3 regions of the Klebsiella sp. WP3-W18-ESBL-02 genome follow, and region 3 is predicted to be linked to each of the others. Evidence: predicted binding sites of a transcription regulator. Region 3 holds the regulator's gene; each other region holds the start of a gene.
The links. The regulator ArgR, encoded in region 3, controls arginine synthesis, uptake and breakdown. The targets are predictions, from matches to a motif close to ANTGAATAAAAATACANT.
Positions count from the first base shown of each region.

Region 1 (10,132 bases), 460 kb from region 3:
AAGTCGGCGGCGAAAAATGCCTCGCTGCGCTTTGAGTTTGACGGCGAAAATCAGCCGGCCATGAACCTATGGCTGATGCCCGGCGAAGGCGTTAGCGCGGGGGACTACCAGAACTTTATGGCTCAGCAGTGCGCGGCGCAGATTCGCGACTGGCTGGACGGTGGCCAGCGCGGCACGGCCCTGCTGTGGCGCGGTGACAGCGCCCGCCCGGTGCAGGCTTCGGATATTACGGTGCTGGTGCGTAACCGCCAGGAGGCATCGCTGGTTCGCGATGCGCTCAACGCGCTGGCGATCCCGTCGGTCTATCTCTCCAACCGCGACAGCGTGTTTGAAACCCCGGAAGCCCAGGAGCTGCTGTGGGTGCTGCAGGCGGTGCTGACGCCGGAGCGTGAAAATACGCTGCGCAGCGCGCTGGCGACGGCAATGTTTGGCCTCAACGCGCGGGATATCGAACGGTTAAATCAGGATGAACAGGCCTGGGATGCGCTGGTTGAAGAGTTCAGCGATTACCGGCTTATCTGGCAGCGGCGCGGCGTGATGCCGATGATTCGCGCGTTGATGAGCGCGCGTTCGCTGGCAGAAAATCTGCTGGCGACCCACGGCGGTGAGCGGCGCTTAACGGATATTCTGCACCTGAGTGAATTACTGCAGGAGGCGGCGAGCGCACTGGAGAGCGAGCACGCGCTGGTGCGCTGGCTGAACCAGCAGATTGCGGAACCGGATACCAATGCGTCCAGTCAGCAGATGCGTCTGGAGAGCGACAAGCACCTGGTGCAGATAGTCACTATCCACAAATCGAAAGGGCTGGAATATCCCCTGGTGTGGCTGCCGTTTATCGCTCGCTTCCGTAAAGAGAAGCAGGCGTTTTATCACGACCGGGAATCGTTCGCGGCGGTGCTGGATCTCAACGAAAGCGATGAAAGCCTTGAACTGGCGGAGGCCGAGCGTCTGGCTGAAGATCTGCGTTTGCTGTACGTCGCCTTAACCCGAGCGGTCTGGCACTGCAGCCTGGGGCTCGCGCCGCTGACCGCGCGACGCAGCGATAAACCCACGGATTCCGAATTACACCACAGCGCGCCGGGAAGGCTGATGCAGAAAGGCGAAGTGCGGGATGCCGCTGGCCTGGAGGCGTGTCTGCGCGCGCTGTGCGATGAACATATTGCGCTGACGCTCGCGACGCCGCCGAACGGCGAGCGCTGGCAGGCGACACAAGCACCTGCACCTGAACTGGCGGCGCGGCAGGTGCTGCGTCGCGTCGTGGACGACTGGCGGGTGACCAGCTATTCCGGCCTTCAGCAGCGTGGTCACAGCGTGGCGCAGGATCTGCTGCCGAGGCTGGATATTGATGCTGCGGGCACGGCAGAAACGCCGCCGGAGCAGCTGCTGACGCCGCATAATTTCCCGCGGGGTGCATCGCCGGGCACCTTCCTGCACAGTCTGTTTGAAGACCTCGACTTCACTCAGCCCATTTCAGCGGAATGGATGGCGGAAAAACTGCAAAGCAACGGTTTTGGCGAAGAGTGGGAGCCGGTACTGACGGCGTGGATTTCTCAGGTGCTGGCCGCTCCGCTGGCGGATACGGGCATTGCGCTCAATCAATTGAGTGCAAAGCAAAAACAGGTTGAAATGGAGTTCTATCTGCCGATAAGCCGCCCGCTTGATCCGCTGGCGCTGGATGCCTTAACCCGCCGCTATGATCCTCTCTCGGCAGGCTGCCCAACGCTGGACTTCCGCCAGGTACGCGGCATGCTGAAAGGCTTTATCGACCTGGTTTTCCGCCACGACGGGCGCTATTACCTGCTGGACTACAAATCCAACTGGCTCGGGGAAAGCGGCGAAGCCTACACCCAGCAGGCGATGGCGGAGGCCATGCAATCGCATCGCTACGATTTGCAGTATCAGCTCTATAGCCTGGCGCTGCACCGCTATCTGCGCCACCGCCTTGCCGACTATGACTATGAACGCCACTTTGGCGGCGTTATTTACCTGTTCCTGCGCGGCGTTAACGGCGACGCGGGGCAGCAGGGGATTTTTACCACCCGACCTGACCCGGCGCTGATCGCAGCAATGGATGCGCTGTTCGCCGGAGAAGGCGAGGAGATGGACGCATGACGCTGGAACAACGTTTGCTGGAAGCCGTGGAACTACGGCTGCTTCGCCCGCTGGACGTACAGTTTGCGCTGATGGTCGCACAAGATGAACACCCGGCGGTGATGCTGGCGGCGGCGATGCTCAGCCGTGATACCGGCGAAGGGCATGTTTGCCTGCCGCTGTCGCACCTGACGCCTGTCGCGCAGCCGAAAGGCCGCGTGCGCGAACTCTGGCAACGGCTGTTTGCCGAAGCCGATGCGCCGGACGATTGGGCCACGCTGCTGCTGGCCTCGGCGGCGGTGAGCGCTGGCGAACGCCCGTCGCCGCTGATCCTCAGCCGCGATCGCCTGTACCTTAACCGCATGTGGCGTAATGAGCTGACGGTCGCGCGCTTCTTCAACGATACCCAACTGCCGTTCGCAGTGGACGACGCGCAGCTTAACGCAACGCTGAACGCGCTATTTCCCGCGAGCGAAAGCGTCGACTGGCAAAAAGTCGCTGCCGCCGTGGCGCTGACGCGGCGTATTTCGGTGATTTCCGGCGGGCCGGGCACCGGTAAAACCACGACGGTAGCCAAATTGCTGGCGGCGCTGGTGCAGATGGCTGGGGGCGAAAAATGCCGTATCCGCTTAGCGGCGCCAACCGGTAAAGCGGCGGCAAGATTAACCGAGTCCCTTGGCGCGGCGCTGCGCAAGCTCGCCCTGAATGAGGCGCAAAAGGCGATGCTACCGACGGAAGCCAGTACGCTGCACCGTCTGCTGGGCGCGCAGCCCGGCAGCCAGAAGATGCGCTATCACGCGGGTAACCCGCTGCACCTTGACGTGCTGGTTGTCGACGAAGCGTCGATGATTGACCTGCCGATGATGGCGCGGCTGATTGACGCGCTGCCGTCGCATGGGCGGGTGATTTTCCTCGGCGACCGCGACCAGCTGGCATCGGTTGAGGCGGGGGCCGTGCTGGGCGATATCTGTAGCTGGGTCAGCGCGGGGTATACCGCCGAACGAGCGGCACAGCTGAGCCGTCTGGTGGGGGCGACGGTCCCGGCGGGCGACGGTCCGGTCGCCGGCGCACTGCGTGACAGCCTGTGCCTGCTGCGAACCAGCTACCGTTTTGGCAGTGATTCAGGTATCGGGCAACTGGCCGGCGCGGTGAACCGAGGCGACAAGAACGCCGTCGGTGAAGTCTTCGCCCGTGGTTTTCACGATATCGAACTGAAACCGCTGCGCTCGACGGATGATTATGCCGCGATGCTCGATGATGCACGCGCCGGCTACGGTCACTATTTACAGCGACTGCGCGAGCAGGCTGACCCGGCAGAAGTGCTGGCGGCCTTTGGTGAGTACCAGCTGCTGTGCGCGCTACGCGAAGGGCCGTGGGGCGTGGGCGGGCTAAACGCCCAGTTTGAGCAACTGCTGGCCCGTCATCGTCAGATCGTGCCGCAGCGCCATTCGCGCTGGTATGAAGGCCGCCCGGTCATGATCAGCCGTAACGACAGCGCCCTGGGGTTGTTCAACGGTGATATTGGTATCGCACTGGACCGCGGGCAGGGGATGCGCGTCTGGTTCCCGATGCCGGATGGCACGATTAAGTCGGTACAGCCAAGCCGCCTGCCGGAGCACGACACCGCGTGGGCGATGACGGTGCATAAATCTCAGGGGTCTGAATTCACGCACGCGGCGCTGGTTCTGCCGACACAGCTGGTTCCGGTGGTGAGCCGCGAACTGGTGTATACCGCCATTACCCGCGCAAAATCGCGGCTGTCGATGTATGCCGATGAAAACCTGCTGGCGCAGGCGATTGCCACGCGTACGGAACGGCGTAGCGGCCTGTCGGCGATTTTTGCAGAGATGGAATAGAGTGGTGAAGAGGGGCGCGGTGTGCCCCCTCTCTCTTTTTAAGGGAGAGGGCTGGGGTGAGGGTTTAACGCCGAGCCAGAATTTCCCCTCACCCTAACCCTCTCCCCATAGGGGCGAGGGGACAGTTCGGCGCCGCTATGCTAAGTCCGTCATCAGCACCTTCGACCGTCGCTGATAGTTATAAAGCTGTTTCTTACTTTCCGGCAGCAATTCCACGTCTACCGGCTTAAACCCGCGCTCCTGGAACCAGTGAATGCTGCGCGTGGTCAGTACAAACAGGTGATTCAGCCCCATTTGCTTCGCCTGAGCGGCTATCCGCTCCAGCAGTACCTCGCCACGCGATGAACTGCGGTAGTCCGGATGTACCGCCACGCAGGCCATTTCGCCAATTTTTTCTTCCGGGAACGGATACAGCGCGGCGCAGGCAATGGTGGTGTTATCACGCTGAATGATCGTGAATTTATCGATCTCCATTTCCAGCTGTTCGCGGGAGCGGCGCACCAGAATACCCTGCTGCTCCAGCGGGGCGATAAGATCGAGAATACCGCCGATGTCGTTAATGGTGGCGCGGCGAATTTGCTCGGCGCTCTCCATCACGATTTGCGTACCAATACCGTCGCGGGAGAACAGCTCTTGCAGCAGAGCGCCGTCTTCCTGATAGCTTATCAGGTGGCTACGGCGCACGCCGCTGCGGCAGGCTTTCACCGCGCCGCGCAGGAAGCGCGCGGTACCGGAAAGGTAATCGCCTTCCTGCTCCAGCTCTTCGATGCGCGCCTGCGCTTCGTTCGGGAACAGCTCGGGAACAATTTCGCCCGCTTCGTTATACACGCCCTGCGACGAGCAGAAGCCGATCATTTTTTCAGCCTTCAGCTTAATCGCCAACTGGGTGGCAATTTCTTCCGAAGTCAGGTTAAAGCTTTCGCCGGTCACGGAGACGGCCACCGGCCCCATCAGCACAATCGCGCCGCTATCGAGCTGGCGGTGAATGGCCTCTTCATCAATACGACGAATACGCCCGCTGTGGCAGTAATCAATACCGTCGTCCACGCCAAGCGGCTGCGCGATAATAAAGTTACCGCTCACCACGTTGATGTGTGCCCCCTGCAGCGGGGTGTTATTCAGGCTCATCGACAGACGCGCGGTGATATCCAGCTGCAGCTGACCGGCCGCCTGCTTAACCAGTTCAAGGGTTTTGCTATCCGTCACGCGAATATGTTTATGATACGTGGGCTGATGGTGATGCTCTTCCAGGTTTGCATCAATCTGCGGGCGCGCGCCGTACACCAACACCAGGCGAATACCCAGACTGTGAAGTAGGCCTATGTCATTGACAATGCTGGAAAAATTCTCATGCTCAATGGCTTCGCCGCCGAGCATGATGACAAACGTCTTCCCTCGGTGAGCGTTAATATAGGGGACTGAATGACGAAACCCCTCGACCAGTTCGGTTCTACGTTCCTTCACCACGGCGCAACCCTCAATGCATGATTATTCGTAATAAGTGTATTTTTATTCTGTTTTGCCGCTAAACGCAAGCCAGAATTTACCTCAGGATGGCAAAAATTCGCGTCGAATTTCGCTTAACCAACGAATGTTTACCCTTTTATAGATGACAGTTTATCCCTCATTGGTTAGAGTTTTCGGTCAATCGTATTATGCGTAAATTACAATCGTCTTTTTTTGCCTGGGATGGAGCATGTCCGGAAGTCAGTCTTTGAGTCGTCGCCGCCTGTTAAAAGGGGCGGGCGCCATGTGGTTGCTAAGTGTCAGTCAGGTTGGTTTTGCTGCCGTCAGTCAGGTGGTGGCGGTCCGCATCTGGCCTGCGTCCAGCTACACGCGCGTTACGGTGGAATCCAACCGCGTGCTCAAGTACCGGCAGTTTGCGTTAAGCAACCCGGATCGCCTGGTGGTCGATCTCGAAGGGGTGAATCTTAACTCGGTGCTGAAAGGGATGGCCGCGCAGATCCGCGGCGACGATCCGTTTATTAAATCCGCGCGCGTGGGGCAGTTTGACCCGCAGACGGTGCGCATGGTGTTTGAGCTTAAGCAGGACGTCAAACCGCAGCTGTTTGCCCTGGCGCCGGTCGCCAGCTTCAAAGAGCGTCTGGTGATGGATCTATACCCGGCCAACAGCAACGATGTGCAGGATCCGCTGCTGGCGCTGCTGGAAGAGTACAATAAAGACGGCCTCGAAAAGCAGGTACCGCCTGCGCAGAGCGGGCCTCAGCCGGGGAAAGCCGGACGTGACCGGCCAATCGTAATCATGCTTGACCCGGGTCACGGCGGCGAAGACTCGGGTGCGGTGGGGCTGTATAAAACGCGGGAAAAGGACGTGGTGCTGCAAATTGCCCGTCGCCTGCGCGCGCTGATTGAGAAAGAAGGCAATATGAAAGCCTACATGACGCGCAATGAAGATATCTTTATTCCGCTGAGGGTGCGGGTGGCGAAGGCGCAAAAGCAGCGCGCCGACCTGTTCGTGTCGATTCATGCGGATGCCTTCACCAGCCGTCAGCCGAGCGGCTCGTCGGTGTTTGCGCTCTCCACTAAGGGGGCCACCAGTACGGCGGCGAAATATCTCGCGCAGACCCAGAACGCCTCGGATTTGATCGGCGGGGTGAGCAAGAGCGGCGACCGTTACGTTGACCACACCATGTTTGATATGGTGCAGTCGCTGACCATTGCCGACAGCCTGAAATTCGGTAAAGCGGTGCTCAAGAAGATGGGGCAGATTAACAATCTGCATAAAAACCAGGTTGAGCAGGCAGGCTTTGCGGTGCTGAAAGCACCGGATATTCCATCGATCCTCGTCGAAACTGCATTTATCAGTAACGTTGAAGAGGAGCGCAAGCTGAAGACCGCCAAATTCCAGCAGGAAGTGGCCGAATCCATCCTCGCCGGGATCAAAGCCTACTTCGCCGACGGCGCGACCCTTGCGCGGCGCGGGTAACTTGCCATGTCGCGTCTGAAATGCGCCCACGGCGGGAATACGCGTGAAGCGGCTGCGCTGATAGGTGTCGCCGCTGACCAGCTGCTGGATTTCAGTGCCAACATTAATCCGCTGGGTATGCCCGAGAGCTTAAAACAGGCCATTGTGGCTCAGCTAAGCTGTGCGGAACGCTATCCCGACGTTGAGTATCAGCAGCTGCATCAGGCGCTAGCGGCACATCACGGGGTTCCGGCAACGTGGATTCTCGCAGGTAACGGCGAGACGGAATCTATTTTTACCCTCGTCAACGGTCTGCAGCCGCGCCGGGCGATGGTGGTTGCGCCTGGGTTCGCCGAATATCGTCGCGCGCTGGAAACGCAGGGTTGCGTTATCGACACGTTTTACCTGCGCGAAGAGGACGGCTGGCAGCTGAGCGAGGCGATTCTCCCGGCGCTGACGGCTGAACTCGACTGCCTGTTTCTCTGCACGCCTAACAATCCAACCGGGCTGATGCCGGAGCACACGCTATTGACGGCCATTGCTGAACGCTGCCGAGCGCTGGACATCGCGCTGATTCTCGACGAAGCCTTCCTTGATTTTATCCCCGATGCGCCGGGATTTATTCCTCTACTGGCGGAGTATCCCCACGTCTGGGTGCTGCGTTCACTGACCAAATTCTATTCTATTCCCGGCCTGCGCCTTGGCTACCTGCTCAACGGCGATGAACGGGCGGTCGCAAGGCTGCGCCAGCGGCAGATGCCGTGGTCAATCAATGCGTTCGCCGCGCTGGCCGGCGAGGTGATTCTCAACGATAGCGCCTACCAGCAGGCCACTCGCCGCTGGTTGGCCGATGAAGGGGCGCGCTTTTACCGTGCGCTCAGTAAGATTGACGGGATCACGGTTTACCCCGGGCGAGCCAATTACCTGTTTCTGCGCTGCGAGCGCCCCGACCTTGAGCTGCAATACGCGCTGCTGGAACAGCAGATTTTAATTCGCAGCTGCGCTAACTACCCGGGGCTCGACGGGCGCTACTTCAGGGTGGCTATCCGCAGCGCCGAAGAAAACCAGCGGCTGCTGGCGGCGCTGAGTCAGGTACTGAGCTGAACGCCACCCGATACCGACGTTCGCAGATGCAGCTGCGGCCAGTGCGCCGCTAACGAACGTTGCCCCAGCGCCCAGCGCAGATACTCTACATCGTGACGGCGGCGGTCGAGCATCAACCCGACAACGCTGCCGCTGTGCGCTACGTTCAGGCCATACAGGCTGCATGATTCAACCAGTGCCAGCAGCGCCGCAAACCCCGGCTTGGGCAGCAGAGTCTGGCTGGCGGTGGCGCTGAGCGTCGCCGCTTCGCCCAGCAGGCCAGCATCCTGACGTCTGCAGGAGCTTTGCACTTTTTCCCATGCCAGATCGAGCACCCCGGCGTTTGCCTCCAGCACCGCCTGGCGGGGTAATCGGTGATAGTCGACGGTGCGAAGCCGTAGCGGGCTTTCCAGTACCAGAAGGTCGAAATGCGGCGCGGGCTGGCAGGCAATTTGCGTGCGCGCGTGATGATGATCGAACAGGGTGGGGGCACAAAATAGCGTGCTGTCCGTCGGCTCCAGCGAAACGCATAGCGCGGCGAGCGCCGATTCGCTGAGCGTCTGGCCCAGATGATGCGCGGCGGCAACGGCGGTGGCGGCGATATCGGCGGTGCTGCTGGCCATTCCCTTAGCCAACGGAATCGTTGAGTGAATCTCTATGCGCAGCGAACGGCTTAGCGCCTGTGGATAGCCCAACTGGGCTAGCAGCCGGTTGAGCATCGCCCGCGCCAGGGGGCGCTCGTCGGCAAGCGGCGTTCCGTCGCGCACTTCCACCGTGCTGTACCAGTCAATCGGGCAAGAAACCAGCTTCTCACTGCCGAGAATCCAGCCCTGAATAAGTTCCCCACAGGAGGCGGGACAGCGCGCCACGCTCATGATTTTCCTTGCTTTGCCGAACGAAATATAACTACCGTAAATAAATCTGCCGGTATTGTCATAGCGCAACGAAATCCTTCTTTTGCGGCGCTAGAGTAACCTGTTTTTATTTTATGCGGGCCGACGTGCCGGTATAAATCTGCAACCAACAGGTTTGGCATAGATTATGTGCCAGGGAAGGAGGTGTAAACCCTCCGCAGCCCCCGCTGCTGTGATGCTGACAACCCCGTACACACCACTGATCGACAGATCGGGAAGGACGGGCGAGGATGACGCTAAGCCAGAAGACCTGCCTGTTGGCCATTAACAACAACTTCGGTGGGAAGTGGGTTGCTTTGAGTCGAACGGTCTCCGGACCGGGCGCACGCACGGCTATACCCGATGACCACCCTGCATAGGGTCAGGGTATGGCAGCCAGACAGCACGCATTTGTTCTCGCCGGGACCGGCAGCGGCTGTGGTAAAACCACGGTAACGCTGGGTCTGCTTACGCTGTTACAGCGACGCGGCCTGCGCGTTCAGCCTTACAAAGTCGGGCCGGACTACCTTGATACCGGCTGGCACAGCGCCCTTAGCGGCGTTACCTCCCATAATCTCGACAGCTATATGCTGCCTGCCCCCACGCTTAATGCGCTGTTCTGCGAACATATGCAGCAGGCCGATGTTGCCGTCATTGAAGGCGTCATGGGCCTTTACGATGGCTACGGCACCGACCCTGATTATTGCAGCAGCGCGGCGATGGCGAAACAGCTGGGCTGTCCGGTGATTCTGCTGGTGGACGGTAAGGCGGTTTCAACTTCTATTGCCGCGACGGTGATGGGGTTTCAGCACTTCGATCCCCGCTTGAATATCGCTGGCGTCATCGTGAATCGCGTCAACAGCGAGGGCCACTTCCAGCTGCTTAAGCACGCCATTGAACGCTACTGCGGCCTTCCTGTGCTGGGCTATGTGCCGCACGTGGACGGCGTATCGTTGCCGGAGCGCCATCTTGGGCTGGTCACTGCCCGAGAATCGGCGCTCGACAATGGGCCATGGCAAGACTTTGCTACCGTGCTGGAGCGAACGCTGGATGCCGATCGTCTGCTTGAACTGAGCGCATTGCGCACTTTACCTTCCGGCCAATGGCCGCCCATGCCGGACTCCGGCGCGGGGCTGACGCTCGCCCTTGCCGATGATGAAGCCTTCAACTTCTACTACCCGGACAATCTGGCACTGCTGCTGCGTGCTGGCGTGAAGATTGTGCGCTTTAGCCCGCTGCATGACGCGGTGCTGCCCGATTGCCAGATGATCTGGCTCGGCGGC
Region 1 covers NZ_AP021972.1:1,024,338-1,034,469, forward strand. Annotated here, with positions in the region: gene recB (exodeoxyribonuclease V subunit beta) at 1-2,112, shown strand, start outside; gene recD (exodeoxyribonuclease V subunit alpha) at 2,109-3,947, shown strand; gene argA (amino-acid N-acetyltransferase) at 4,083-5,414, opposite strand; gene amiC (N-acetylmuramoyl-L-alanine amidase AmiC) at 5,644-6,894, shown strand; gene cobD (threonine-phosphate decarboxylase CobD) at 6,901-7,977, shown strand; gene H7R56_RS04980 (GHMP family kinase ATP-binding protein) at 7,962-8,831, opposite strand; cobalamin riboswitch at 8,965-9,143, shown strand; gene H7R56_RS04985 (cobyrinate a,c-diamide synthase) at 9,239-10,132, shown strand, end outside.
Region 1: a site for ArgR is predicted at 5,448-5,465, ahead of argA (amino-acid N-acetyltransferase). Genes of this name have one in related genera too.

Region 2 (10,132 bases), 750 kb from region 3:
CCAGCGGGCTAACGTCCAGACGCTTCAGGGTATCCTGAAGACGGCTTTCGTCACGGGCCAACATCTCAACGTAGGCCAGGCACCAGTGGGCAAACGTCACCGGCTGCGCGCGCTGCAGGTGAGTATAGCCCGGCATCACTGCGTCCTGATTCGCCTGCGCCGTCTCAACCAGCGCACTTTGCAGCTGACGGTTAGCCACCAGCAGCTCTGCAACGGTATCTTTGCACCACAGCTTCAGGTCAGTCGCCACCTGATCGTTACGGCTACGGCCGGTGTGCAGCTTTTTACCCAGCTGACCCACTTTGTCGATCAGCTTGCCTTCTACCCAGCTATGGATATCTTCAGCATCGCTTTCCAGAATCTGCTGCGGATTGGCGCGAACCTCTTCCAGCAGCACGCCCAGCGCGCTTTCCAGCTGAGACTGTTCGTCAGCGGTCAGCACGCCAACCGTCACCAGCGCTTTGGACCAGGCAACAGAGCCAACGATATCCTGCTCCGCCAGGCGATAATCAAAGCGTAAAGAGTCATTGAACTGTTTGAACCGCTGATCCGCTGCCTGAGTAAAACGCCCACCCCAAAGTGCCATAACATGCTTCCTTAATTTCTTCGATTTCACTGCCGGATGGCGCTACGCTTATCCGGCCTACAGGTTCTGTTCACGCAGGCCGGATAAGGCGTTTACGCCGCCATCCGGCACACAAATGTTTAAGCCAGAATACGCGTACCAATCGGCGTGCCGTTAAACAGCGCCGGCAATTGCTCCGCGTGACGCCATGAAGCGATATCCACCGGGCGACCCAGCGTACGCGCCGCATCAAGCGCCGCGTTCACCTTCACAATCATTCCATCGGTAATAATGCCCTGGTCGATCAGCTGTTCAGCCTTCGCCGCCGTCATTTCGGCAATACGCTGGCCTTTACCGTCGAGAATACCGCTCACATCGGAGAGCAGAATCAAGTCTGCGCCCAGCGTTGCCGCCAGCGCGGTTGCCGCCTGGTCAGCGTTGACGTTCATTAGTTGCCCTTCGTCGGTCACGCCAATTGAGCTCACCACCGGCAGGAAACCGCCTTCCAGCAGCAGATTAATCAGCTTCGGCGAACCCGGCTGCGCCAGGCCCACGTGGCCCAGCTCTTCATCCAGTTTGCTGACCTTCACGCTGTCGCCGTCGCCGAGGAACAGGCCAACGGAGGCGATATCATGTTTCTTCGCCCATGCCAGCAGCGTTTTGTTGGCGGTACCCGCCAGTGCGCCGGTGATGATGTCAATCTGGTCGGCTGGCGTGACGCGCAGGCCATTTTTCTTTTTTACCGGCAGGTTGAGCTGTTTCATCAGTTCGTCCACCACGCAGCCGCCGCCGTGAACAATCACCAGCGGGCGTTGATGCGACTCGCGGTAGTTAACCAGCGCGGTAAACAGACGCTCCAGCGCCTCTTCGCTATCCAGTAACACGCCGCCCAGTTTGATAATTAATGGATTCATCATCGTCACACCTTAAATAAGAGACTGCGTCTCAGCAAAGCCGAAACGGATATTGGCACACTGCACGGCCTGTGCGGCGGCGCCTTTCAATAAGTTATCTTCGGTTGCTACCACGATCAGGTGTTCGCCCTGAACGGCAAAACCGATGTCGCAGAACGGCAGGCCCACCACGTTTTTCAGCGCCGGAACGCCCTTCTCGTATAAACGCACCATCGGCTTGTCGCCGTAGGCCTGTTGTAAAGCGTCCGCCACCTGCGCCTGGCTTACGCCCGGTTTCAGACGGCAGGTAATGGTTTCCAGAATCCCACGCGGGAAGTTGCCCAGATGCGGGGTAAAAATCACCTCGGCGCCTAAATGGCTGGCAATTTCCGGCTGATGGCGGTGGGTAAATACGCCGTACGGCTGCAGGCTAACTTCGCAGAAGCTGTTGGAGATCGCTGCTTTACGCCCAGCACCGCTCACGCCGCTGGTCGCATTGATCACCGGCCACTGAGAGAGATCCAGCAGATCGGCATCAATCAACGGTTTCAGGGAAAGCTGCGCCGCCGTGGGGTAGCAGCCCGGCACCGCGATAAGCGTTGCCTCTTTCAGTTTATCCGCGTTCCACTCCGCCAGACCGTACACCGCCTGCTCCAGCAGTTCGGGGTACTGATGGGTAAAACCGTAATATTTTTCGTAGAAGGCACCGTCATTGACGCGGAACGCCCCGGAGAGGTCGAACACCACGCAGCCCGCCGCGAGGAACTGCGGCGCCAGATCGTGGCTGACTTCATGCGCGGTGGCGAGAAACACCACGTCTACGCCCGCGCTAAATTCGCTGATATCGGACATCGGCTGCAGCGGCAGATCGACAATCCCTTTTAACTGTGGATGCAAATCTGAGATTAACTTTCCTGCATCATTGCTTTGCGCTGAGACCGTCAAAGCGGTTATGTTCATATGAGGATGGCGATTCACATAGGTCACAAGCTCTGCGCCAGCGTAGCCGCTCGCGCCCACAATCAGCGTATTCAACATCGGGGCCGTTTACCTTCTTATGTCTGTTTGCCTGATTAAGCGTCGTCACTTCACCCTACCGTTGGTGGGTTTTCTTACGCCTAATGATAATGTATTTTTATTCACAAATACTGCATGAATATTGATACTATCACGACCCGAGGTGTGTCAACAATGAAAAACAATTTACCACCATTTATCGAGATTTACCGTGCGTTGATCGCCACCCCGTCCATCAGCGCAACCGAAGAAGCGCTCGATCAGAGTAATGCGTCTTTAATCACTCTGCTGGCAGACTGGTTCTCCTCTTTAGGCTTCAATGTTGAGGTGCAGCCGGTCCCCGGCACGCGCAATAAATTCAACCTGCTGGCCAGCACCGGCCACGGCGCGGGTGGGCTGCTGCTCGCCGGTCATACCGACACGGTACCGTTTGATGACGGGCGCTGGACTCGCGATCCGTTCACCCTGACCGAACACGACAACAAGCTCTACGGCCTCGGCACCGCCGACATGAAAGGTTTCTTCGCTTTTATTCTCGATGCGCTGCGTGATGTGGATGTGACGACGCTGAAAAAACCGCTGTACATTCTGGCAACGGCAGATGAAGAGACCAGCATGGCGGGGGCGCGTTACTTCTCCGAGTCCACCGAGCTCCGTCCTGACTGCGCCATCATCGGCGAGCCGACGTCCTTACAGCCGGTGCGCGCACACAAAGGCCATATGTCGAACGCCATTCGCGTGATGGGCCAGTCTGGCCACTCCAGCGATCCGGCGCGCGGCGTCAACGCGATTGAAATCATGCATGACGCCATTGGCCGCGTGATGCAGCTGCGCGATTCGCTAAAAGAACGCTATCACTATGATGCCTTCACCGTGCCATACCCAACGCTAAACCTCGGCAGCATTCATGGTGGCGATGCCTCCAACCGCATCTGCGCCTGCTGTGAGCTGCACATGGATATCCGTCCGCTGCCGGGCATGACGCTGGGCGATCTCAACGGTCTGCTGGATGAAGCGCTCGAGCCGGTCAGCGCGCAGTGGCCTGGGCGCCTGACGGTCAGCGAACTGCACGCGCCTATCCCTGGCTACGAATGCCCGCCGGATCACCAGCTGGTTGAAGTGCTGGAAAAACTGCTCGGTACCAAAACCGACGTCGTGAACTACTGCACCGAAGCGCCGTTTATCCAGACCCTGTGCCCGACAATCGTCCTCGGCCCGGGCTCGATCAACCAGGCACACCAACCGGACGAATACCTGGAAACCCGCTTTATTAAGCCGACGCGCGAGTTAATTACCCAGGTGGTGCATCACTTCTGCTGGCACTAATGAATCTTGCCCGGTGGCGCTACGCCAACCGGGCCTACCCCCGCCCGTAGGCCGGATAAGCGCAGCGCCATCCGGCATCTCTAAGCCGCGATCTCCCTCACATTTTCATAAGCATTCCTTATCTGGCACGAAGCGAATTAACTTTCGTAAATTGCCGCGATTTATTCGTTTGCTGAAGCGATTTCGCAGCAATTGACGTAAGGGTTTTTACGTGGCTTTATAAAAGAGGTGTCTTTATTCCGGCCTTTCGTTCCAAAGGGCGGGATATAACAAAATAAAATGAGATGGGGTGTCTGGGTTAATGAACGAACAATATTCCGCGTTGCGTAGTAATGTCAGTATGCTCGGTAAAGTGCTAGGCGATACCATCAAGGATGCGCTTGGTGAGAACATTCTTGACCGTGTAGAAACGATCCGTAAGTTGTCCAAATCTTCTCGTGCGGGCAACGAAGCCAATCGCCAGGAGCTGCTCAGCACGCTGCAGAACCTGTCTAACGATGAACTGCTGCCGGTCGCCCGCGCGTTCAGCCAGTTCCTTAACCTGGCCAACACCGCCGAACAGTACCACAGCATTTCGCCGAAAGGCGAAGCGGCAAGCAACCCGGAAGTGATTGCCCGCACTCTACGCAAACTCAAAGACCAACCCGATCTCAACGAAACCACCATTAAACAGGCGGTTGAATCCCTGTCACTGGAGCTGGTGCTGACTGCCCACCCAACCGAAATCACGCGTCGTACGCTGATTCACAAGATGGGTGAAATCAACAACTGCTTGAAACAGCTCGATAATAACGATATTGCCGACTACGAACGCAACCAGATTATGCGCCGCCTGCGCCAGCTGATTGCCCAGTCATGGCATACGGATGAAATTCGTAAGCATCGTCCAAGCCCGGTTGATGAAGCAAAATGGGGCTTTGCGGTGGTTGAAAACAGCCTATGGGAAGGCGTGCCTAACTATCTGCGCGAACTTAACGAACAGCTCGAAGAGAACCTTGGCTATCGCCTGCCGGTCGACTTCGTTCCGGTACGCTTTACCTCCTGGATGGGCGGCGACCGCGACGGCAACCCGAACGTCACCGCAGAAATTACCCGTCACGTCCTGCTGTTAAGTCGCTGGAAAGCCACCGACCTGTTCCTGAAAGATATTCAGGTGCTGATCTCCGAGCTGTCGATGGTGGAATGCACCGACGAGCTGCGCGAGCTGGTTGGCGAAGAAGGCGCAACCGAACCGTACCGCTACCTGATGAAAACCCTGCGCAGTCAGTTGATGGCCACCCAGGCCTGGCTGGAAGCGCGTCTCAAAGGCCAGCGTCTGCCAAAACCGGCGGGCCTGATCAGCCAGAACGAACAGCTGTGGGACCCGCTGTACGCCTGTTATAAATCACTACAGGCCTGCGGTATGGGCATTATCGCCAACGGCGAACTGCTCGACACCCTGCGTCGTGTGAAGTGTTTTGGCGTCCCGCTGGTACGTATTGACGTCCGCCAGGAAAGCACCCGTCATACCGAAGCGCTGGGCGAGCTCACCCGCTACCTCGGCATTGGCGACTATGAAAGCTGGTCTGAAGCCGACAAACAGGCATTCCTGATCCGTGAACTGAATTCTAAGCGTCCGCTGCTGCCACGCAGCTGGGAGCCGAGCAACGATACCCTCGAAGTGCTCAAAACCTGTAAAGCGATCGTCGACGCGCCGCAGGGTTCCGTCGCCGCTTACGTGATCTCAATGGCCAAAACGCCGTCCGACGTGCTGGCGGTTCATCTGCTGCTGAAAGAAGCCGGGATCACCTTCGCACTGCCGGTCGCTCCGCTGTTCGAAACGCTGGACGACCTGAACAACGCCGATGACGTGATGACCCAGTTGCTCAACATCGACTGGTATCGCGGCTTCATTCAGGGCAAACAGATGGTGATGATTGGCTATTCCGACTCCGCAAAAGATGCGGGCGTAATGGCAGCCTCCTGGGCGCAATATCAGGCACAGGACGCATTGATCAAAACCTGCGAAAAAGCAGGCATTGAGCTGACGCTGTTCCACGGCCGCGGCGGTTCTATCGGGCGCGGCGGCGCGCCGGCCCATGCCGCGCTGCTGTCACAGCCGCCGGGGAGCCTGAAAGGCGGCCTGCGCGTGACGGAACAGGGCGAAATGATCCGTTTCAAATACGGTCTGCCGGAAGTCACCGTCAGCAGCCTGTCGCTGTATACCAGCGCTATTCTGGAAGCAAACCTGCTGCCGCCGCCGGAGCCAAAAGAAGAATGGCGCGGCATTATGGACGAGCTGTCCGACATCTCGTGCGAGATGTACCGCGGCTACGTGCGTGAAAACAAAGATTTCGTGCCTTACTTCCGTTCCGCTACGCCGGAGCAAGAGCTGGGTAAACTGCCGCTGGGTTCTCGTCCGGCCAAACGACGTCCGACCGGCGGCGTTGAATCTCTGCGAGCCATTCCGTGGATCTTTGCCTGGACGCAAAACCGCCTGATGCTGCCCGCCTGGCTGGGTGCCGGTGCCGCGCTGCAAAAAGTGGTGGAAGACGGTAAGCAAAACGCGCTGGAAACGATGTGCCGCGACTGGCCGTTCTTCTCTACCCGTCTGGGTATGCTGGAAATGGTCTACTCGAAGGCGGACCTGTGGCTGGCGGAATACTACGATCAGCGTCTGGTGAAACCTGAGCTGTGGGCGCTGGGCGCCGAGCTGCGCGAGCAGCTGGAAGCCGATATCAAAGTGGTACTGGATATCGCTAACGATGCACACCTGATGGCCGATCTGCCATGGATCGCCGAATCTATCCAGCTACGTAACATCTATACCGACCCGCTGAACGTCCTGCAGGCCGAACTGCTGCATCGCTCGCGTAAAGCGGAAGAAGCAGGTCTGGAACCAGACCATAACGTCGAACAGGCGCTGATGGTCACCATCGCCGGCGTCGCGGCGGGTATGCGTAACACCGGTTAATTCCGCGTACGTTGCCGGAAGGCGCTGCGCTTATCGGGCCTACGTGGATTGCCGACATCCTTTGTAGGCCGGATAAGTCGCTTGCGACGCCATCCGGCACCGCGCCAACAGGTTTGTCAGCAATCTGAAAAGGCCACATTCTTTGTGGCCTTTTTTTATCCCCTCGGTTAAGGTTTCTTCGTTGTTCATCACGACAGGGAGCCTCATGTTTTACGACATCAATCCGCTGCTTTCCCAGATTGCTTCCGGCATTACGCCACTGCAAAAAATTCATTTCGCGGTTAACCACACGCCTTTGCCAGAAATGGCGTTTAAGGTCGATTTTCCGCGTCTGGAGATCCTGCTGGAGGGGCAGCTCGCCGACGCAGGGCTGGGTGATGACGCCCCCTGCATGAACGCGCTCGAGGCGCTTTACGTACCTGCGGGCGGCTGGAACTTTCCCCAGTGGCAGTCCTCCGCCACCACCCTCAGCATCCTGTTTGGCAAGCAACAGCTGGGCTTTAGCGTTCAGCAGTGGGACGGCATGCGGTTGCAAAACCTCGCAAAACAGCACGTCGCCCGTCGCGGGCCACGCATTGGCTCTTTCCTGCTGCAAACCATGAGCGAAATCCAGATGCAGCCGCAGGAACAGCAAACCGCCCGGCTGATTGCCACCAGCCTGGTCAGCCACTGTGCCGACCTGCTCAGCAGCCAGATCCAAACTGCCTCACGCAGCCAGGCGCTATTCGATGCGATTCGCGAGTATATTGATACCCATTTTGCCGAGCCGCTCACCCGTGAATCGGTAGCGCAAGCGTTCTATATTTCGCCAAACTATCTGTCACACCTGTTCCAGAAAAGCGGCATTATGGGGTTTAATGAATACCTCAATCATACCCGCCTGGAGCACGCCAGGCGGCTATTGAAGGGGTATGATTTAAAGGTCAAAGAGATTGCCCACGCCTGCGGATTTATAGACAGCAATTACTTCTGCCGACTGTTTCGCAAAAACACCGCGCGCTCGCCGTCGGAGTACCGCCGCCAGTACCACAGCCAACTGACTATGTCAGAATAATATGCGTCTGCTGCGGCGCGGAAAGCAGCTTACGCACCGCGCTCATGACCTTCTGCGGCTCGCGTAAAAAGGCGCTGATGCCTGATTGTACATAGCGGCTTTGCGTAAAACGATCGCTGCCGTTCAGTTCAATATCGGTAATCAACAGCACGGCATCGGCGCGGCGGATATCCTCTTCCGTAAGCGCATTTTCAATCCCCAGCGCGCCCTGGGTTTCAATTTTTATCGTCCACTTTTCCTGCTGACAGAGCTTTTCCAGACGTTCAGCCGCCATATAGGTATGGGCCACGCCGCTTACGCAAGCGGTTACCGCCACTAACATTCGTCCGCTCGTTGCCGCCATCGTCCCCTCCTTGCAGAAAATAAACGCTGGCGGGCGCAAAAATCTTTCGCGCCCGCCAGTCTGTCGGTACCTATGGTATCGAGGTTATGCTTAGGCGCTCTGCGCTAAGTGTGCCTCAATTTTATTCATAATAGCGTCAGCACGCTTCACTGCGTCGCTAATATTCACCCGCACAATGGTTTTACCGGCAAAGCGCTCTTCAAACTTAATGCCGATATCCTTGGTCAGAATCACCATATCTGCTGCCGCCACATCGCTCTGCGTCAGCTCATTTTCCTGACCAATCGACCCCTGTGTTTCGACCTTCACGTTCCAGCCCTTTGATTTCGCCGCGCTTTCCAGCGCTTCTGCGGCCATGTACGTGTGTGCTACGCCGGAAGGACAGGCCGTTACCGCAATAATATTGGTCATAATCTCTACCTTCTCAATCAGTTAATTTCGAAATCTAAATCCAGGTCGTCTTCTTTTTCGACCGTCGCTTTTTTGTTCTTACGTGCCAGACTCTTCAGCAGGTTGACGCTGACGGCGGTGACGACCGCCCCTACCACAATTGCCAGCAGATAACCCAGCTTGCCCTCCACCACCGGCAGGACAATCAAACCGCCCCAGCCGGCGTAGCACTGCGCGCCCATTAACGCCGCAGTTACCGCACCACAAACGGAGCCCAGCATGATTGACGGGATAACGCGCAGCGGGTCGGCGGCGGCGAACGGAATCGCCCCTTCGGTCACGCCCACGCAGCCCATCACCAGCGCCGCTTTACCGGCTTCACGTTCTTCATTATTGAAATTCTTACGGTTAATCAGCGTCGCCAGCCCCAGACCCAGCGGCGGCACGCAGATCCCCACCGCGGCAATCGCCACCACGGTATACACCCCCTGCGACACGCAGATCAGCATGAAGGCGTAGGCGACTTTATTCACCGGGCCGCCCATATCGAACGCCAGCATCAGGCCCATGATCACCGCCAGCACGACGATACTGCCCTGCTGCATCCCTTGCAGCCAGTGGGTCAGACTGGTGGTCAGCAGACCAACCGGTTCACCCAGCCCCCACATCATGACCCCTGCGGTAATGAAGGTGCCGGCGATAGGAATCACGAAGATAGGCATCACCGAGCGCAACACTTTGTGCACCGGAATTTTCTTCAGGTAATAGACGACGATACCGCCGATAATCCCGGCGATCAGCGCGCCAAAGAAGCCCGCACCAAAGCTGTTGCCCACCCATGCGCCGATGGCGCACGGTGCCAGCGCGGAGCGCTCGGCGATGGAGTAACCGATATAGGCCGCGAGGAATGGCACCATCAGCGTCAGGCCCGCGACGCCAATATCAAACAACTTTTTCAGGTTAGGATCGGTAGCAGCATCCGGTACGGCCCCCTTGCCGTACAGCATGACGGAGACCGCCAGCAAAATGCCGCCCGCAACCACAAACGGGATCATATGCGACACGCCAGTCATTAAGTGCTGACGGGTGTTTTTGAGTATGTGCACCAATTCTTTCATCAGTCGCTCCTGGGCTTCTTTGGCCCATGTCCATTAAGGTGTTGTGACAAACAATAGGCAATTGGCGACGGGGCAGACAGTGGATAAAAAGTGCATTTACTGGATTTTTGTAATGTCAGAAGAAAAATGCGAGCGACCTCAAAAGTTCACCCGCTTCCCTTCTTTATAGGGGAAGAGAGCAACCTGTGAGGTTGCTCTCATTTTCCAGCAGACCATACATTTGTCCAGTTTTTGGCATAATTGTCAGATAGCGATGCCGATGGCAAGCCCCCTATTCTGTTGCCTATAACGAATGATTGGGAGAGAAGGCTATGGCGTTGGTTATTGAATTTGTCTGTGAATTACCGAACGGCGTTCACGCCCGTCCGGCCAGCCATGTTGAGACGCTGTGCAACACGTTTCGCTGTGATATTGAATGGCATAACCTGCGCACCGACCGTAAAGGCAACGCCAAAAGCGCACTGGCGCTGATT
Region 2 covers NZ_AP021972.1:4,967,366-4,977,497, forward strand. Annotated here, with positions in the region: gene argH (argininosuccinate lyase) at 1-586, opposite strand, end outside; gene argB (acetylglutamate kinase) at 706-1,482, opposite strand; gene argC (N-acetyl-gamma-glutamyl-phosphate reductase) at 1,492-2,496, opposite strand; gene argE (acetylornithine deacetylase) at 2,650-3,801, shown strand; gene ppc (phosphoenolpyruvate carboxylase) at 4,103-6,754, shown strand; gene H7R56_RS23830 (helix-turn-helix transcriptional regulator) at 6,960-7,808, shown strand; gene H7R56_RS23835 (PTS fructose-like transporter subunit IIB) at 7,795-8,151, opposite strand; gene H7R56_RS23840 (PTS fructose-like transporter subunit IIB) at 8,242-8,562, opposite strand; gene H7R56_RS23845 (PTS fructose transporter subunit EIIC) at 8,580-9,659, opposite strand; gene ptsP (phosphoenolpyruvate--protein phosphotransferase) at 9,971-10,132, shown strand, end outside.
Region 2: a site for ArgR is predicted at 2,585-2,602, ahead of argC (N-acetyl-gamma-glutamyl-phosphate reductase). Genes of this name have one in related genera too.

Region 3 (10,132 bases):
ACGATGCGGACCTGATGGCTATAGATGTCAGTAGGACCAGAAAACAGCGTCATTACCGAACGTTTGTTGGCAGCGACAGCCATGAAAACCTCCAGGTATAATCAGAATTTGTACTGCTGCCAGCCACAACGGCGGCCAGCCAGACGATAAGCCTCATCTGCACGCTGGCGACATTCTCGTTCACGTTCTAAACAAAAAATGAACAATCGCGCGCATTTGGGCAGAAAATTGGAAGATAGTCTACCAGATTTTGAACGACTTGTGGTGAGGGGATTCCGGAAAAGCGGAAAAAGAGCCCGGCAGCCCGGCTTTACGGGCATAAAAAAACCCGCCGAAGCGGGTTTTTCGCCAATGATTGTCTGCCGAAGCAGAAACCAATTAACGTTTGGAGAACTGCGGACGACGACGTGCTTTACGCAGGCCGACTTTCTTACGTTCAACCTGACGAGCATCACGAGTAACGAAGCCAGCTTTACGCAGTTCGCCACGCAGGGACTCGTCGTACTCCATCAGAGCGCGGGTGATACCGTGACGGATCGCACCAGCCTGACCAGAGATACCACCACCTTTAACGGTGATGTACAGATCCAGTTTCTCAACCATGTCGACCAGTTCCAGCGGCTGACGAACTACCATGCGGGCAGTTTCACGACCGAAGTACTGTTCCAGAGAACGTTGGTTGATAACGATTTTGCCGTTGCCCGGTTTGATGAACACGCGAGCTGCGGAACTTTTGCGGCGACCAGTGCCGTAGTATTGATTTTCAGCCATTGCCTATAATCCCGATTAGATGTCAAGAACTTGCGGTTGCTGTGCCGCGTGGTTGTGCTCGTTGCCAGCGTAAACTTTCAGTTTACGGAACATAGCACGACCCAGCGGGCCTTTTGGCAGCATGCCTTTAACCGCGATTTCAATCACACGCTCAGGACGGCGAGCAATCATCTCTTCAAAGGTCGCTTGTTTGATACCACCGATGTGGCCGGTGTGATGATAGTACACTTTGTCAGTACGCTTGTTGCCGGTTACAGCAACTTTGTCAGCGTTCAGAACGATGATGTAATCACCGGTATCTACGTGCGGAGTGTATTCCGCTTTATGCTTACCGCGCAGGCGCAGAGCCAGTTCAGTAGCCAGACGGCCCAGAGTTTTACCGGTCGCGTCAACAACATACCAGTCGCGTTTTACGGTTTCTGGTTTAGCTGTAAAAGTTTTCATTAAAAGCTTACCCAAATAAATAAGTTACACGTTGGTGAACACCCAAACGTTTAGTCAGTTGAGGTTCACACGACATTGTCCAGCAAACCTACCCCTTCGAATAGCCTATGCCGGCGCAGAGAAAGTTTCGGGAAAAAAACTCTCTTGTAACGTGGGGTCGCAAGATTATAGAGAAGTCGGGGTCAAAGATCGACCCCTTTATGTGATTTGCTGCGGGTTTTTCAAGGTTTGGAGCGGTGTGGCCCGCTGGCCACATCCTCAGCCCCTCTCCCACGGGGAGAGGGTGGCATTCAGGGCATATGCGCGCGCTTCAGGTACTCTTCGCTCTGCATTTCCTGCAGACGCGACAGGCAGCGCTGGAACTCAAATTTCAGCCGCTCGCCCTGGTAGATGTTGTACAGCTCAACCTCAGCGCTGACCACCAGCTTGACGTGACGCTCGTAAAACTCGTCCACCAGCGCGATAAAGCGCCGAGCCTCGCTCTCCAGCAGCGGCGTCATCACCGGTACGTCGTACAGCATGACGGTGTGGAACAGGCGGGAGAGCGCAATGTAGTCGTGCTGGCTGCGCGCATCAACGCACAGCGTGGTAAACGAGACCGCCAGCGTTTGGTTCTCTACGCCGAGCGTCGGCAGCGGACGGTGGTTAATTTCCAGCGTCGTGTGGTTCTGCTGCGGCGTACCTGCCAGCGCCAGCCACAGTTTATTCATCTGCGCGCGCGTCGCCTCGTTTAACGGCGACAGCCACAGGTGAGCCTGGGTGAGCGTGCGCAGACGATAGTCAATGCCAGCGTCCACGTTCATGATATCGCAGTGCGTTTTGATCGCCTCAATCGCTGGCAGGAAGCGCGCGCGCTGGAGGCCATTACGGTACAGCTCATCCGGCGGAATGTTGGACGTTGCGACCAGCGTAATACCGCGCGCAAAAAGCGCTTTCATCAGGCCGCCGAGCAGCATGGCGTCGGTGATATCCGAGACAAAAAATTCGTCGAAGCAGAGCACGTCGGTTTCTGCTTTAAAGCGCTCGGCGACAATTTCCAACGGGTCACTGTGCCCCTGCAACGCCGACAGCTCCTCATGCACCCGCAGCATAAAGCGGTGGAAGTGCAGGCGCTGCTTCCGCTCGCCGGGCAAGCTTTGATAGAACATGTCCATCAGCCAGGTTTTGCCGCGCCCCACGCCGCCCCACATATAAAGGCCACGCACGGCCTGTGGTGCATCGGGTTCTTTTTTGCCCAACAGCTTACCAAAGCGCGCGCGCAGGCCGCCGCCGGGGGCCGCTGCGGGCATTTTGTGCTGGAGTTCCTGGTAAATGGTGTCGAGGCGATTAACCGCCTCACGCTGGACATCGTCGGGTTGATGACTGCCCTCTTCAAGGGCCTGAAGATAGCGCGATGTGGGGGACTGGCTTTGCATGATCTAATTGTTATTCCTTTGAAAACCGGTATGTCTTACTTCACGATTGACTAAAAAAAGTCCGTTCTACACTACGCGATGATGCGTCAGGATTCCACTTCTACAGGATTAGCGGTTATAGTGGCACTATCGGGCGCAGGCACGGAGTTGCCTTATAGCCAATACCCTACGGAACAACAAAACAACGGGAGATGTTCATGACCTGGGAATACGCGCTAATTGGGTTAGTTGTCGGTATCATCATCGGTGCCGTGGCCATGCGTTTTGGTAATCGCAAACTACGCCAGCAGCAGGCGCTGCAATACGAGCTCGAAAAAAACAAAGCCGAGCTGGAAGAGTATCGCGAAGAGCTGGTCAGCCATTTTGCCCGCAGCGCCGAGCTGCTGGATAACATGGCCGATGATTACCGCCAGATTTACCAGCACATGGCGAAAAGCTCCAGCAACCTGCTGCCGGGCATGTCAGCGGAAGCCAACCCGTTCCGCAACCGTCTCGCGGAATCCGAAGCCGGTAACGATCAGGCGCCGGTGCAGATGCCGCGCGACTATTCAGAGGGCGCATCCGGCCTGCTGCGCAGCGGTGCCAAACGCGATTAATCTGCATTCCACAAATATTTTACGGGCGCATGACCTGCGCCCGTCCTCTTCTGCTCACGCCGTCTATATTTACTTCAATAACATCAGTCTTTTCGGGAAGTCATATTCTTGCATCCAGGGTCATGAGGGCCAGCATCAATGAATAAATCAACGTTACTGTTAAGTGCATTGGCATTCAGCGTGGGGTTATCCGTTGCCGCACCGTCGCCGGTGTTCGCGTCACTGCCGACGCAGGTTCCGGGCCAGGGCGCACTGCCTAGCCTCGCGCCGATGCTGGAGAAAGTGCTGCCTGCGGTGGTGAGCGTACAGGTAGAAGGCACGGCCCCGGTGAACCAGCAGGTCCCGGATGAGCTGAAAAAATTCTTTGGCGATGACGGCGGCAATGCAACCAACGAGCCGGGCCAGCAGTTTGAAGGGCTTGGCTCTGGCGTGATCATTGATGCGATTAAAGGCTACGTGCTAACCAACAACCACGTCATCAGCGACGCACAGAAAATCAGCGTGCAGCTGAACGATGGCCGCGAGTTTGAAGCGAAGCTTATCGGCAGTGACGATCAAAGCGATATCGCGCTGCTGCAAATTCAAAAAGCCAGCCATCTGACGCAAATCGCCATCGCCGACTCCGACAAACTGCGCGTAGGCGACTTTGCCGTCGCCGTCGGCAACCCGTTCGGCCTGGGGCAGACCGTCACCTCCGGCATTGTCTCCGCGCTGGGCCGCAGCGGCCTGAATCTGGAAGGGCTCGAGAACTTTATTCAGACCGACGCCGCCATTAACCGCGGTAACTCCGGCGGTGCGCTGCTCAATCTCAATGGCGAACTGATCGGCATTAACACCGCCATTCTGGCGCCCGGCGGCGGCAGCATCGGCATCGGGTTTGCCATCCCCAGCAACATGGCACAGACCCTGGCCCAGCAGTTGATCCAGTTCGGCGAGATCAAGCGTGGCCTGCTTGGCATTCGCGGCATGGAGATGAATGCCGACATTGCCAAAGCGTTTAACCTCGACGTACAGCGCGGCGCTTTCGTGAGCGAAGTGCTGCCAGGCTCTGGCTCCGCAAAAGCAGGCATTAAATCCGGCGACGTGATTACCAGCCTCAACGGCAAGCCGCTGAGCAGCTTCGCCGAGCTGCGCTCGCGCATTGCGACAACGGCGCCAGGTTCAAAAGTGAAGCTGGGGCTGTTACGCGACGGTAAACCGCTGGAAGTCGAAGTCACGCTGGATAAAAGCACCTCCGCAACCGCCAGCGCGCAGCTGATTATTCCGGCGCTGGAAGGGGCATCGCTGAGCGACGGCCAGGCGAAAAATGGCACCAAAGGGGTGGTTATCTCTAACGTTGAGAAAGGCAGCCCGGCCGCGCAGATTGGCCTGCATAAAGACGACGTTATCATCGGTATTAACCGCCAGACCACGCAGTCTATTGCTGAACTGCGTAAAGTGCTGGAGGCCAAACCAGCGGTTATCGCGCTGAACGTGATGCGCGGCGGCGAAAGTATTTATCTGCTTCTGCGGTAATGACCTGAGCCGGTCATCCGTTACCCTGCGTCAGCCAATACTGGCGCAAGCTGTCGCCTTTTGACGCTCCAGGCTCAAGGATGAGCCTTCGACAGCCAGCTCACGGGGCGGATGCAGCGTATACGCTGTATGTCCGCTTAACTCGTGGTATGCTTCGTCCAGTTTCCTTATCAACGATGCCTGTATCATGCTTGTAAAGCTCTTACGTTCGGTTGCAATTGGTTTACTGGTCGGCGGCATATTGATTGTCTCCGTCCCCTCGTTACGTCAATGGAACCCTATTTCCGCTCCGCGCTTTAGCAGCACGGATGAAACGCCCGCCAGCTACAATGCCGCGGTGCGCCGTGCCGCGCCGGCGGTGGTGAACGTCTATAACCGTAGCCTGAACAGCAGCAGTAATAATCAGCTGGAGATCAAAACGCTCGGCTCCGGCGTCATTATGGACGAACGTGGCTACATTATTACCAACAAGCATGTCATCAACGATGCGGATCAGATCATCGTCGCCTTACAAGACGGCCGCGTATTTGAGGCCCTGCTGGTTGGTTCTGATAGCCTGACCGACCTGGCGGTGCTGAAAATCAACGCCACCGGTGGCCTACCGGTCATTCCGATCAACCCGGCGCGTACGCCGCACATCGGCGACGTCGTGCTGGCGATCGGCAACCCGTATAACCTGGGTCAGACCATTACCCAGGGGATTATCAGCGCCACCGGGCGTATCGGCCTCAACCCAAGCGGGCGACAAAACTTCTTACAGACCGATGCCTCAATCAACCACGGTAACTCCGGCGGCGCGCTGGTGAACTCGCTGGGCGAGCTGATGGGGATCAACACCCTCTCCTTCGATAAGAGCAACGACGGCGAAACGCCAGAAGGTCTGAGCTTTGCCATTCCGTTCCAGCTGGCAACTAAAATCATGGATAAGCTGATTCGCGACGGACGCGTTATTCGTGGCTTTATCGGCATCAGCGGGCGAGAGATCGCGCCGCTGCGTTCGCAGGGCGGCGGTATCGACCAGATTCAGGGCATTGTGGTTAATGAAATTGCGCCAGACGGCCCGGCGGCGCAGGCGGGCATTCAAAATAATGACGTGATTATCTCGGTGAACGGTAAACCGGCGGTGTCTGCGCTGGAGACAATGGACCAGGTGGCAGAGATTCGCCCGGGGTCCGTTATCCCGGTCGTCGTGATGCGTGACGATAAAAAGCTGACGATGCAGGTGACTATCCAGGAATACCCGGCGTCAAACTAAACGCTCACCGAAAAAGCAAAGGGGCCATTGGCCCCTTTGTGACATCTCAGGCTTCACGACTTACTTATTAATAAAGTCTTCACCCAGCTGAATATCTTTTCTCAGCGTCTCCAGCATACCTTCCAGCGCCTGCTGCTCGTAAGCGCTGAGCTTGCCGATAGACTGACGCTCTTCCACCCCGTTTTTACCCAGCAGCAGCGGCTGCGAGAAGAAGCGCGCATATTGACCGTCGCCTTCCACATAGGCGCATTCCACCACGCCCTTCTCGCCCTGCAGCGCACGAACCAGAGACAGACCGAAACGCGCCGCCGCCTGCCCCATAGAGAGCGTTGCCGACCCGCCGCCCGCCTTCGCTTCCACCACTTCAGTGCCCGCGTTCTGGATGCGTTTGGTCAGATCGTTTACTTCCTGATCGGAGAAGCTCACGCCGGAAATTTGCGACAATAAAGGCAGAATGGTGACGCCGGAGTGGCCGCCAATTACCGGAACTTCCACCTCACCGGCGCTTTTATCTTTGAGCTCCGCCACAAAGGTATTGGAGCGGATGATATCCAGCGTGGTCACGCCGAACAGTTTATTCTTATCGTACACGCCCGCTTTTTTCAGCACTTCCGCAGCAATAGCGACGGTGGTGTTGACCGGGTTGGTAATAATACCAATGCAGGCTTTCGGCGCGGTTTTTGCAATTTGCTGCACCAGGTTTTTCACAATCCCGGCGTTAACATTAAACAGATCGGAGCGATCCATACCGGGCTTACGAGCAACCCCGGCAGAAATCAGGACAACATCCGCCCCAACCAGCGCAGGCGTCGCATCTTCGCCGGAGAATCCTTTGATTTTGACATCAGTAGGAATATGGCTGAGATCGACCGCCACGCCCGGTGTGACGGGGGCAATATCATAGAGGGAGAGTTCTGAACCTGAAGGCAGTTGGGTCTTTAGTAGTAGGGCAAGCGCCTGGCCAATACCGCCGGCGGCACCAAGGACTGCGACTTTCATCCTAAACTCCTTATTATGGTTAATGACATTCAGGCAACAACCTGTCGTGGACCGCATAACCAACGCAGGAGCTACCTGTTGTTACTCCGTTGCGGCGACCTTAATTCACAAGGTAAATAATTACAATATAATTGCTTACAGAATGCGGGCTATCCAACAGCATCCGCACTACTCCCAGAAAAAGGCCTTTCTACGAAACCAAACTTTCATCAACTATCGATTACAATATACTCAGCGAATTGGGTAAAACAACAGCAATTTAATAACATTTCATTTACTTTTAACTTATTTGGATCCCGTGATATAGGCATGTTTCTTAGGCCTGAATTTTGCTAAAATCCCGCCTTTCTGTATTTGCTCGGGTCTCCTGGAGCAAATTATTTTGCATAAATATTCGCCTATATGCATAATAATGTTAATTTCACCACCATAATCGGGTGACTTATGCGAAGTTCAACGAAACAAGAAGAATTAGTTAAAGCCTTTAAAGCATTACTGAAGGAAGAAAAATTCAGCTCTCAGGGCGAAATTGTTCAGGCCTTGCAGGAAGAAGGCTTCGATAATATTAACCAATCCAAAGTTTCTCGCATGCTGACCAAGTTTGGCGCCGTGCGTACCCGCAACGCCAAAATGGAAATGGTTTACTGTCTGCCGGCCGAACTGGGCGTGCCGACCACCACCAGCCCGCTGAAGAATCTGGTACTGGATATCGATTACAACGATGCCGTGGTGGTTATCCATACCAGCCCAGGCGCAGCGCAGCTGATTGCTCGTCTGCTGGACTCATTGGGCAAAGCAGAGGGCATTCTCGGCAGCATCGCCGGTGATGACACCATCTTCACGACGCCGGCCCGTGGCTTTACCGTAAAAGACCTCTATGAAGCCATCCAGATTCTGTTCGAGCAGGAACTGTAAATCCTCCGCCGTTCTCCTCTGGACCACCAGAGGAGCTGCTTTTCCCGCCCTTCTCCACAGGTTCCACTGCCGTTTCGTTAGCATTTAGTGCGATTCTTCGACCTAACGCATAGATTCAGTGAATATATCCTTTACTCACCGCACGAAAAATCAAAAAACGATATCTTTTTGATTTTACGCACTATTTTAACAAGACTTTGCCAGAATTTGGCTTTTTTTATACAAATCTGTTCTAAAAATGACGATTCCTGACGTCTAATTACAGACGAAACAATTAGCGGGGTATTAATATTTCATGTGATTAGTGTATACTTAATTTCGTGATGAGGGTCACAAAACAAAGACCTTCCAAAAAAATTCGACGAGGTGAGTATCATGAAAATCAAATCAACTGTTGCCGCTCTGAGCATCCTTTCCGTTATCTCATTTGGCGCGTTTGCCGCTGATTCTATCAACAGCGATCAGGCGCAAAATCGCCAGCCAATCGGCACCGTTTCTATCGGTTCCGTCGGTTCATCCCCGATGGATATGCACGAAATGCTGAACAAAAAAGCGGAAGAACAAGGTGCGTCATCCTATCGCATCATTGAAGCCCGTACCGGCGCTCACTGGCACGCAACAGCAGAACTGTACAAATAAGACAGCGCGCAGTTAAACGTCGGCAGTTTTAAAAGTTAACGACCCAGCGGTCCAGGAATCTGAAGTATGTCCTCTCACCGCTGAAGAATGAAAAATAAGGTGAGGAGTAAAGAATTATGAAAAGCGCAATGATCATCGCATCTCTTGGTCTGGCATCCGTACTGTCCTTTGGCGCCAGCGCAGCAGTGCATCAGGTAAACGCTGAACAAGCGCAAAACCTGCAATCCATGGGCACCGTATCTGTCTCTCAGGTTGGCAGTGACCCAATGGATATGCGCAGCGCATTAGCCGCTAAAGCAGAAAAAGAAGGTGCCAGCAGCTACCGCGTAATTGAAGCCCGTACCGGCGACCATTGGCACGCTACGGCTGAGCTGTACAAATAAACCCTCGTCGTCTTGTCCGACGACTTGCCCTCGCCCTTATGCGAGGGCTTTTTTTATCCGCGCTGAACGTTAAAGCGCAGCATCCCTTCCAGCTCTTCTTCCGCTTCATCAAACAGCAGAATCAGCGCACCGTAGCGGCGGCGCTGCTTTTCGCTCAGATGGCTAAACTCGATCTCCAGCGGCAGCGGCATGTGTGGCCCCGTGACCACGCTCCACAGCGCGTCTAAATCGCGAATAGACTCACGATCGAGGGCAAAGAGTCGGGCGAACTCTCGATAAAAATCGCCCTGATCCTCTATCTCGTCAAAATCAAAAGTATAGATTTTCATCTCACGCCCCCTTCCCAGCCAGCAAGCTTAAAGTCCCCCGATGTGCAGCGTTTTCACCTCAAGGTACTCTTCCAGACCCAGCACCGAACCTTCACGTCCCAATCCGGACTCTTTCACACCGCCGAACGGCCCCAGTTCGGTGGATACCGCACATTCGTTAATGCCAATCATCCCGCTCTCCAGCGCCTGCGCGACGCGGAAGACGCGTGGCAGGTTCTGGGTATAGAAGTAGGCGGCCAGGCCATAAGGGGTATTATTCGCCCGCTGAATGACCTCTTCTTCATCCTGAAAACGGAAACAGGCCGCCAGCGGTCCAAAGGTTTCTTCCTGCGCCAGCAGCATGTGTTCGTTGCAGTCTCCGAGCACCGTCGGCTGCCAGAAATTCCCTCCCAGCGCATGCGACTGCCCGCCGACCAGCACCTGTGCGCCTTTCGCAACGGCATCTTCCACGTGTTCACGTACCTTCCTGACCGCCGCAGGCTCGATGAGTGGGCCAACCACCACGCCATCATCCAGGCCATTGCCCACCTTCAGCGCCTTCACGGCGTCAGCAAGCTGGCGGGTGAAGCGGTCATAGACGCTGTCATGAATATAAAAACGGTTCACGCTGACGCACACCTGCCCGGCGTTACGGAACTTATTCGCTACCGCCCCCTGAACGGCTGCGTCGATATCGGCATCCTCAAACACGATATAAGGCGCGTTGCCGCCCAGTTCCATCGATACCTTCTTCATCGTTTCCGCCGCGTTGCGGACCAACGTTTTCCCAACCGACGTCGAGCCGGTGAACGAGATTTTGCGTACCTCGTGGCTGGCCATAATCGCGTCGCTGATTTCCTGCGTATTACCCGCAACGGCGTTCAGTACGCCA
Region 3 covers NZ_AP021972.1:561,656-571,787, reverse strand. Annotated here, with positions in the region: gene sspA (stringent starvation protein SspA) at 1-83, opposite strand, end outside; gene rpsI (30S ribosomal protein S9) at 379-771, opposite strand; gene rplM (50S ribosomal protein L13) at 787-1,215, opposite strand; gene zapE (cell division protein ZapE) at 1,506-2,630, opposite strand; gene zapG (Z-ring associated protein ZapG) at 2,828-3,226, shown strand; gene degQ (serine endoprotease DegQ) at 3,365-4,741, shown strand; gene degS (outer membrane-stress sensor serine endopeptidase DegS) at 4,929-5,996, shown strand; gene mdh (malate dehydrogenase) at 6,057-6,995, opposite strand; gene argR (transcriptional regulator ArgR) at 7,440-7,910, shown strand; gene yhcN (peroxide/acid stress response protein YhcN) at 8,286-8,549, shown strand; gene yhcN-B (DUF1471 family stress response protein YhcN-B) at 8,666-8,932, shown strand; gene H7R56_RS02765 (barstar family protein) at 8,986-9,261, opposite strand; gene H7R56_RS02760 (NAD-dependent succinate-semialdehyde dehydrogenase) at 9,289-10,132, opposite strand, start outside.